4 regions of the Niveibacterium umoris genome follow, and region 4 is predicted to be linked to each of the others. Evidence: predicted binding sites of a transcription regulator. Region 4 holds the regulator's gene; each other region holds the start of a gene.
The links. Region 4 encodes FNR, which switches genes on or off when oxygen is low (the NO sensors DNR and NnrR bind a similar motif). Its sites were predicted from a motif close to TTGANCTAGNTCAA; they were not measured.
Positions count from the first base shown of each region.

Region 1: GGR36_RS03235 (hemerythrin domain-containing protein) is a predicted target of FNR. The motif match lies at 1,345-1,358, and genes of this name have one in related genera.
Region 2: feoB (ferrous iron transport protein B) is a predicted target of FNR. The motif match lies at 717-730, and genes of this name have one in related genera.
Region 3: GGR36_RS11775 (hemerythrin domain-containing protein) is a predicted target of FNR. The motif match lies at 1,069-1,082, and genes of this name have one in related genera.

Region 1 covers NZ_JACIET010000001.1:730,285-732,480, forward strand. The annotation lists gene GGR36_RS03225 (hypothetical protein) at 1-608, opposite strand, end outside; gene GGR36_RS03230 (DUF2249 domain-containing protein) at 615-836, opposite strand; gene GGR36_RS03235 (hemerythrin domain-containing protein) at 833-1,288, opposite strand; gene GGR36_RS03240 (c-type cytochrome) at 1,477-1,902, shown strand; gene GGR36_RS03245 (cbb3-type cytochrome c oxidase subunit I) at 1,915-2,196, shown strand, end outside.
Region 2 covers NZ_JACIET010000001.1:1,639,411-1,641,606, reverse strand. The annotation lists gene GGR36_RS07420 (oxidoreductase) at 26-691, opposite strand; gene feoB (ferrous iron transport protein B) at 838-2,196, shown strand, end outside.
Region 3 covers NZ_JACIET010000001.1:2,628,808-2,631,003, forward strand. The annotation lists gene GGR36_RS11765 (M1 family metallopeptidase) at 1-97, opposite strand, end outside; gene GGR36_RS11770 (hypothetical protein) at 368-553, shown strand; gene GGR36_RS11775 (hemerythrin domain-containing protein) at 573-977, opposite strand; gene GGR36_RS11780 (peptide ABC transporter substrate-binding protein) at 1,260-2,196, shown strand, end outside.
Region 4 covers NZ_JACIET010000001.1:496,480-498,675, forward strand. The annotation lists gene GGR36_RS02115 (PHA/PHB synthase family protein) at 1-372, shown strand, start outside; gene GGR36_RS02120 (SirB2 family protein) at 362-769, shown strand; gene fnr (fumarate/nitrate reduction transcriptional regulator Fnr) at 770-1,510, opposite strand; gene hemN (oxygen-independent coproporphyrinogen III oxidase) at 1,604-2,196, shown strand, end outside.

The DNA of each region.
Region 1 (2,196 bases), 230 kb from region 4:
ACTAGCACCGCCACGCCAGCCACCAGCGGCAATGCCCAGCCTGCAAGCGCCCACAGCGCATGCAGATTGACCAGGGCAACGAAATGCGTGCCGGCGCCGTGTTCGAGCTGGTGCGCGAGGGCGAAGCCGAGCGCGATGGCGACGGCCAGGCCTGCCACCGCCACCCGCACCAGGCGGCGCGCAGGGTCGCGTGCCGTGGCGTGAAGCAGGCCGGGCGCGATGGCGACGACGAATACACCGCACGCCGCCGCCAGCAGGGCTGCGCCGATGCCGGTGAGGTGGTGGCCAGGCAGCATGAAGCCTGTGACCAGCAGCGCCGCACCGATCACGCTGGCCGGGTGTACCGCCGCGGCGAGCAGGCGCGGCTGCGGAACCATGCTGCCGACGGCCACCGGCAACACCTGGAATAGCGCGCCAAGCATCGCTTGCAGCATCAGCCCTGCGGTGAAGCAATGCAGCACTGCCACCGCATGCGGGTGCCAGCGGCTGGCAAGAACCGTGTCTGGGTGGATCAGCAGCAACAGCGCGCCGGCGATACCGAACACGGGCGCGCCGAGAAAGAAGCGCAGCGGAACCGACAGCGGCGGTGCGTCGCTCACTTCCAGCATGCTGGCTCAGGCGTGGCAGATATGGATTGACACCGTACCGTCTTCAGCAAACTCGGTGCGGTGCGTGAACCCGTTCTGCTTGAGGATGCCGTAGAGCGGCACCGGTTCGCGGTAGAGCAGCAGCACCGCCTCTTCACCACGCGGCAGCGTGTCCAGCGCTTCGAGGATCAGGTGCAAGGGTTGCGGCGGTTCGAGGCCGCGCGCGTCTACGATGCGAGGGGCATTCATTGTGCAATCTCCGGCATACCTAGGCGGGCAATCGCATCGGCCACGACTTGCGGGTGGGCGCTCAGCACCTGATCACACATCGGGTAGAGGATCTGCTCTTCCTTCATGTTGTGGGCTTGCATGATCGAGAACAGCGTGTCGGCGAGGCTGGCTGCCTCGTCGAATTCGCCTGCTGCGATCAAGCGACGTACATCCTCGCACAGCGCGAGCATCTCGCCATGCTCGCTGCGCATCACGGCACTCGGGCCGGCCGACATGCCGGTAGCTGCCTCGAAAGCCGGAAAGATCACGTCCTCTTCGGCACGGAAATGCGCGTCGAGCAGGAGGTGAAAGCGCGCGAAGGCGTCAGCCGCCTGCCGTTGCGCGCGCTGCGCAATGGCCTGCTCCGCACGTGCGAAGACGTCGTCGCAGGCACGGTGGTCGGCCGCAAAATGTTCGATCACGCTTGCCATGACAGAGTCCTTTCAGTCGTTCCGTCCAGTGTCGCGGCGCGACGCCATCGGCAGCCTTGACTCGCATCAACGCCGCGTGCGCCAAGCCAACGCGGGTGGCCGCTTGATTGCAATCAATGTCGCCGACTGGCCCGGGTCACGAGAATGCGCCCACCTTGCAAGCCGCATCCACAAAGGGGAGACGCACCATGAGCGGAGGACTATCGACCTCGATGGCGCGGAATGTTTTCTACGGCGGAACGGCATTCTTTGCCTTCCTGTTCATTGCACTGACCGTAGACACCAACCGCACCTTGCCCAAGCGCGACAACAGCGCAAACATCACACCGGCCGTCGCGCACGGCAAGAAACTCTGGGAGACCAACAACTGCATCGGGTGCCATACCCTGCTTGGCGAGGGGGCGTACTTCGCACCTGAGCTGGGCAACGTCTACCAGCGCCGCGGTCCGGACTTCATCAAGGCCTGGATCAAGAGCCAGCCGACCGGTACGCCGGGGCGCCGGCAAATGCCGAACTTCCACCTGTCCGACAAGGACGTCGACGACCTGGTCGAGTTCCTCAAGTACAGCTCCGAAATCAACACGGCGAAGTGGCCGCCGAACATCGAAGGTTGAGGAGAGCGCACCATGCAATACAAATCCCAAGCGGTTGCGAAACCGTACTTCATCGCGGCGATCGGTCTCTTCGTCGCGCAGATCCTGTTCGGCCTGGTGATGGGCCTGCAATACGTGGTCGGCGATTTCCTCTTCCCGGCCATTCCGTTCAACGTGGCGCGCATGGTGCACACCAATGCGCTGATCGTGTGGTTGCTGATGGGCTTCATGGGCTCGGCCTACTACCTCGTTCCCGAGGAAGCAGAGACCGAACTGCACAGCCCGAAGCTCGCCTTGGCGCTGTTCTGGATCTTC
Region 2 (2,196 bases), 1.1 Mb from region 4:
CGCCCGGCCTCGGCCAAACGCCGGATCAGGCGCCGATTTGCGCGATTGCCTCGGATTCGACCGGGCCCGGCACCGCGCCTGTGCCCAGCGCGCAACGCAGCATCGCGCGGGCGACGGTTTCTGCACGTATCGGCCGATAACGCCGCAGGCTACCCCACATCAGCGGTGACACGAACCGCCCGAGTGCGAGGCCAAGGCGTTCGCCCGGCCGCGATTCGGCTCTCTCACCGTCGAGCAGGGAAGGGCGGAAGCACCAAAGCTCCGCCAGCCCTAGTTTGGCGATGTCATGTTCGGTCTCACCCTTGACCCGGTTGTAGAAGACCGACGCCGCCGGGTGGGCGCCAAGCGCGGAAATCAGCAGGAAGCGCTTTGCGCCGCGGGCGACCGCCAGGCGCGCCAGCGCCACCGGGTAGTCATGGTCGACGATGCGGAAAGCGGCTTGCGACCCCGCGACGCGGATCGTCGTGCCAAGACAGCAGTACACGTCGTCGATCGGCAGCGCCAGTGCTGTCTCGTCGAGCCGCGCGAAATCGACGACGCGCTCTTCCAGCTTGGGATGTGACAGTCCCGAGGCGCGGCGCACCAGCGCGATCACGCGGGCATAGTCATTGCATGCAAGCAGTGCATCGAGCAAGTGGCGGCCGACCAGGCCGGTGCTGCCTGCGATCACTGCGGTTCGGGTGGCGGGCATCGATTTGTCCAGCTGACGTAAGGGATTGACGCAAAACAATCGCGCAGGGGAAAAGCGCGATATATAATTGATAACGATTCGCGTTGGCGTTACCGGATTTCGGTGCCGCCGGGAACGTTTCGGATCAACGACCGCGGGTAGCCTACATGACACACAGCCACAGCAACACAGCCGCTCTCGATGCCAGGCAGGCGCTTGCCGCCGACGGCAAGGCGCCCGGGGTATTCGCACTGGTCGGGAATCCGAACGTCGGCAAGTCGGTGGTGTTCCATCGCCTCACCGGCACCTATGTGAACGTCTCGAATTACCCCGGCACCACGGTAGATGTGTCGCGCGCGGCAGCCCGTTTCGAGCGCGGCGCCGAAGTGCTGGATACGCCTGGCGTACTGGCGCTGCCTTCCCGTTCGGACGACGAACACGCCACGATGCGCGCGCTGTTGCACGAAAACCTGCGCGCGCTGGTGCAGGTGGGCGATGCGAAGAATCTGCGACGCACACTCGCGCTCTCGCTGGTATTTGCCGACCTGGGCATTCCCTGGGTGTTGGCGCTGAACATGGCCGACGAAGCGCGCGCGCACGGCGTTGGCATCGACCTGCCGGGGCTTGCGAAGGCGATCGGCGCACCGGTGATCGAGACGGTCGCGACCAGCGGTGAAGGCCTGCAGCGTATCCCCGAAGCGATCAAGCATGCGCACAAGGAGCATGGCGGCGAACAGCGCTTTCACTATCCCGATGCGATTGAAGCGGTGGTGCGCGACACGGTGGACTGGATCGCAGCCCGCTTGCCCAATACCTCGCTTGCGCCGCGCGGGCTCGCCGTGCTGTTCCTGGGCCGCGACGCCGAAGTCGAACGCTGGCTTTCCGCCCGTCTCGGGGCCGACGCCAATCAGCTCGTCGCGATCCGCGAAGCCGCCGAGGCCGCGAGCGCCGAACCCTTGTCGACCGGCCTCGCGCAAGCGCGCGCCGCCGGCGCCGACCGCCTCGCCAGCGCCTACCTGCGCAAGGAAGTGCCGAAGGCCAAACTGCTCTCGACCCGCATCGGGCGGCTCGCGGTGCACCGCATCTGGGGACTTCCGATCCTGCTGGCGGTGCTTTTCGTCGTGTATGAATTCGTCGGCGTCTTCGGGGCGGGTTACCTGGTCGGATTGACCGAGAAGGATCTCTTCGGCGACATCCTCAACCCGGCGGTCGAGGGCTTCGTACGCGGCCATCTGCCAGTCACATGGCTGGCCGATCTGTTCGTGGGTCAATACGGTTTGTGGACGATGGGGATGACCTATGCGCTTGCGCTGATCCTGCCTATCGTCACCACCTTCTTCATCGCCTTCGGCATTCTTGAAGACTCTGGCTACTTCTCGCGCCTGTCGGTGCTGGCGAATCGCGCCTTCTCGCTGATCGGCCTGAACGGTCGCGCGGTGTTGCCGATGGTGCTGGGCCTCGGTTGCGTGACGATGGCGACGCTCACCACCCGCATCCTTCACACGCGCCGCGAAAGGGTCATTTCG
Region 3 (2,196 bases), 2.1 Mb from region 4:
CGCCCGGCGTCTGCTCCAGCTTGAATGCCAGAGATGGGCTCGCGAGCAAGGCGAGGGCTGCGCCGCACAGGGCGGCGCGCAGGCAGTGCGCGTACATCGGACTCTCCGTCAGGCTGCATCGGCGGCTTCGCATGTGCCGCGCTTTGCCCGAGTCTAACGGGAGGCGGACCCTCGCTGCGAGCGAGCAGCGCTCCGGATCGTTCGAGGAAGAGACATCGGGTGTGGCAAGCAGGGCCGCCGGCCACGCGGACGATAAAATTCGCGACTTTGACAAATTCGCAATCTGAGACAAGCGTCCAGGACAGCAAGCCCTCGATAATCGCCGCCTGGCCCCACATCACCCCTTCTTGAGGTTTCGATGGCTCGCATGACGCCCCTTCCCTGTGCTGCGCAATGCCGGCATTTCGCGCCGGAGAGCTCGCACTGCCGCCTTCACGGCAAGGGAATCGAGGCGCCGTTCGAGCAGCGCTGCGAGCGTCACGAAGTCATGGACGAATACGCGGTGCGCAGCGACATGTCGCTGCAATTGCGCATCGACTTCGATTTGAGCTGACCCGCAGCGCGGGCGCTATTCAGATTGCGTCCGGGTCGAAAGACATGCCGGCGCCGGGTTCCAGCACTTCCCACACGATGTTTTCCTCGAAGGCCACATGCGCGCTGAGAGCAGCCGCGAACGCGCGAACGCCATCGACAGACGGCGTTTCGAGCGCAGCGGCCAGCTCACGCAGACGGTCGTGATCCTTGCGCGTGCGCTCTGCGAGGTCGGCGCGACCGATGGTTTCGAGGCGCGGCAGGACATGGCGCTCTTCCTCGTCGAAATGCGCCATCAGCTCACGCTCGAAGGTGTCGCGGATCCGTTTTGCCACCGCCGGCAGTGCACTCGGGTCGTCCGGCGTGAGCGCCCGCACCGCCAACGCAAGCTTCAGCGCCGAAGCGTGTTCGTGGGAAAGATGGATCAAGCGTGGGCTACGTGTCATGTGCGATTCGGGCCAGGCGGAATTGAAAACGCGTCCCAGGGGACGGGAAAACGGCAGATTCGCATTTAACGGCAAAGATCTGCGACAAGGCTTGAGGCGGATCAAAGCGCGCCGATCACCGCCAAGGCAGGCATCCGGCTTGCAGCAAGCCCCTCGAACGCCTAACCTTGCCCGCTTTGTCTGGTACGGCAATCCCGCACACCCGCCGGAGCCCATTGCCGCAGCGCCGCCCGACCCGGCAGCGCAATACCCGATCGCGCCGACTCAGGAGCCCCGAAAACGATGCGCATGACCCAACGGCTTGCCCTGGCTGCCTGCCTTGTTGCGGGATCAGCCAAAGCGTTCGCCGCCGAGGTGCCCGCCGGCACCCCACTGCATCCGGTTCAGGAGATCGTGCGCGGCAACGGCACCGAGCCGGCCACGCTGGACCCCAACAAATCGGAAGGCCGCCCGGAATCGAACATGGCGGTCGAGCTGTTCGAAGGCTTGGTCAGCCTGTCACCAGACGGCAAGGTGATTCCGGGGGTCGCCGAAAAGTGGGAGAGCCGCGAAGGCGGCAAGGTCTGGCTGTTCACCCTGCGCAAAGCCGCGAAGTGGTCAGACGGCAGCCCAGTGACCGCACACGACTTCGAGTACTCGTTCAAGCGCATGGTCGATCCGAAAACCGCGTCGCAATACGCCTGGTACCTCGGCAAGGCGAGCAATGTGAAGAACGGGCGGGCGATCGTCGAAGGCAAGGTGCCGCCCTCCGAACTGGGCGTAAAAGCGCTGGGCGAGCACACGCTGCAGATCACGCTGGAAAAGCCGGTGTCCTACCTGATTGCCACGCTCGCGCACGGCAGCCTGATGCCGGTGCCGCGCAAGGCCATCGAGAAGTACGGCGACAAGTGGACCGAGCCGGGCAACATGATCTCCAACGGGGCCTACAAGCTGGCCGAGCGGGTCGTCAACGAGCGCATCGTGATGTTGCGTAACCCGCACTACTGGAACAACGCGAAGACGGTGATCGACAAGGTCACCTTCCTGCCGATCAACAACCAGTCTGCCGAATACCAGCGCTACCGCGCCAACGGCATCGACATGACCGCCGACGGCGGCGTGCCGCCCGAGCAGCTCAAGCAGATCCGTCGCGACATTCCGAATGAACTGGTGACCTGGCCGCAGCTGGGCACCTATTGCTACGTCTTCAACTTCCGCAAGAAACCTTTCGACGATGTGC
Region 4 (2,196 bases):
CGGATCAATCAGCCGCTCTATGCAGTAGCCGCTGAAGACGATCACATCGCGCCTTGGCGCCAGGCGTTTCGCGTGATGAATTTCGTCCGCGGCGAAAAACGCTTCGTCTTGTCATCCAGTGGTCACATCCTTGGCATTGTGAATCCGCCGGTGCAACCGCCCAAGCGTGAGTACTGGATCGCGACCGCACATCGCACCGACAGTGCCCATGCGTGGCGCGAACGGGCGGAACATCTTGCTGGAAGCTGGTGGGAGGACTGGACGGCGTGGTTGGGGGAACGCTGCGGCGAGCAAGTCGCACCGCCTCCGCTCGCTACGGCAGCCTATCCGGAGCTCGCGGCTGCGCCTGGCGAATACGTGCTTGAGCGTTGAACTGGCGGCAATCGGGGTGGATTACGTCTGGCTCAAGGGCGTCCACGTTGGCTGCGCGATCATCTCCGGGTGCGGATTCGTCGCCCGAGGCGTAGGCGTGATGCGATCCGCCTCGTGGGTCGAGCGACGCTGGGTCCGGATCGTGCCGCACGTTGTGGATTCGATACTTCTTGCGTCAGCGATTGCGCTTGCTTGTGCGCTCGGCGTGGTGCCGGTTCGAAATGATTGGCTGAGCGCCAAAGTTGTGGCGCTGCTGGCCTATGTGATGCTCGGCAGCGTTGCGCTCAAACGTGGGCGGACAGACAAAGAAAAAGCGGCCGCTTTCGCGGCCGCCTTGGCGGTATTCGGCTACATCGTGTCGGTAGCGCACACGCATAGCCCGATCCCGTGGCGCTGATCAGACGTTTGCGCGACCGATCAGGCGGCGCAGGCCTTCAGCATCCAGGATCTGGATGTGCTTCTGATGGACGCTGATCAGTCCGTCATCCTGGAACTTCGAGAATGCGCGGCTCACTGTTTCGAGTTTCAGTCCAAGGTAAGACCCGATCTCTTCGCGCGTCATCCGCAGGTGGAACTCGGACGCCGAATAGCCCCTCAAGCGCATGCGTTGCGACAGGTTGATCAGGAAGGCGGCCAGCCGCTCTTCCGCTCGCATCGAACCGAGCAGCATCATGATGCCCTGTTCGCGCACGATCTCGCGGCTCATGAACTTGTGGAACTGACGCTGCAAGGGTTCGATCCGGCGTGACAGTTCCTCAAGGCGCTCGAACGGGATCATGCAGACGTCGGAATCCTCCAGCGCCACGGCATTGCAGACGTGGCGGTCGGTCGAGATGCCGTCGAGTCCGAGGATCTCGCCAGCCATCTGGAAGCCGGTGACCTGATCGCGACCATCTTCGGTCAGGATGTCGGTTTTGAAGAAACCGGTCCGAATCGCGTAGATCGCCTCGAAGGGTTCGCCCGCGCGGTAAAGGTGCTGCTGCCGCTTCACTTTCTTTCGCGCAGTGATGAGTCCGTCGATGCGTTCAAGATCGACATCGTCGAGCCCGACCGGCAGACAGAGTTCCTTAAGATTACATTGGGTGCACGCAGTTCGCAGGTTTACGGCCGTCAGCGCAATGGTGGCGGGTTTTTCCAAGTCTGGTGCTCCAAGTGGGCTAGTTGATGGCAATCAAACGGCTCCTACGGAGTTCATGACACCTTCCGGCATCCACAGAGAGAAAACAAAACAATGAATCAAATTGAGCAGATGCCGGTCTTCGACCGCGATCTCATCCGCCGCTTCGACGTTTCAGGTCCGCGCTACACGTCTTACCCGACGGCGGACCGCTTCAATGAGGGCTTCGGACGCACCGACTTCGCAAGACATCTGGGTCTGCGAGCGCAGGGCGGCCTGATGAAACCCCTCTCATTATATTTCCACATTCCGTTCTGCGATACGGTCTGCTTCTATTGCGCGTGCAACAAGATCGTCACGAAGGATCGCAGTCGTGCCGAACGTTACCTCCAGTACCTCGACAAAGAGATGGGTCTGGTCGCGGCGCAACTCGCCGGATCCCGCCTGGTTTCGCAGATGCACTGGGGCGGCGGTACGCCGACCTTCCTGTCGGACAGTGAAATCCGCGAACTGTTCCGCGCCATCCGTAGTCATTTCACGCTGACCGAAGGGGGCGAGTATTCGATCGAGGTCGATCCCCGGCGGGTCTCGGCTGAAACGGTCGCGCTCCTTGGTGCCGAAGGCTTCAACCGGATGAGCGTCGGTGTGCAGGATTTCGATCCGGTCGTGCAGGCAGCGGTCAATCGAATCCAGTCTGTCGATGAGAC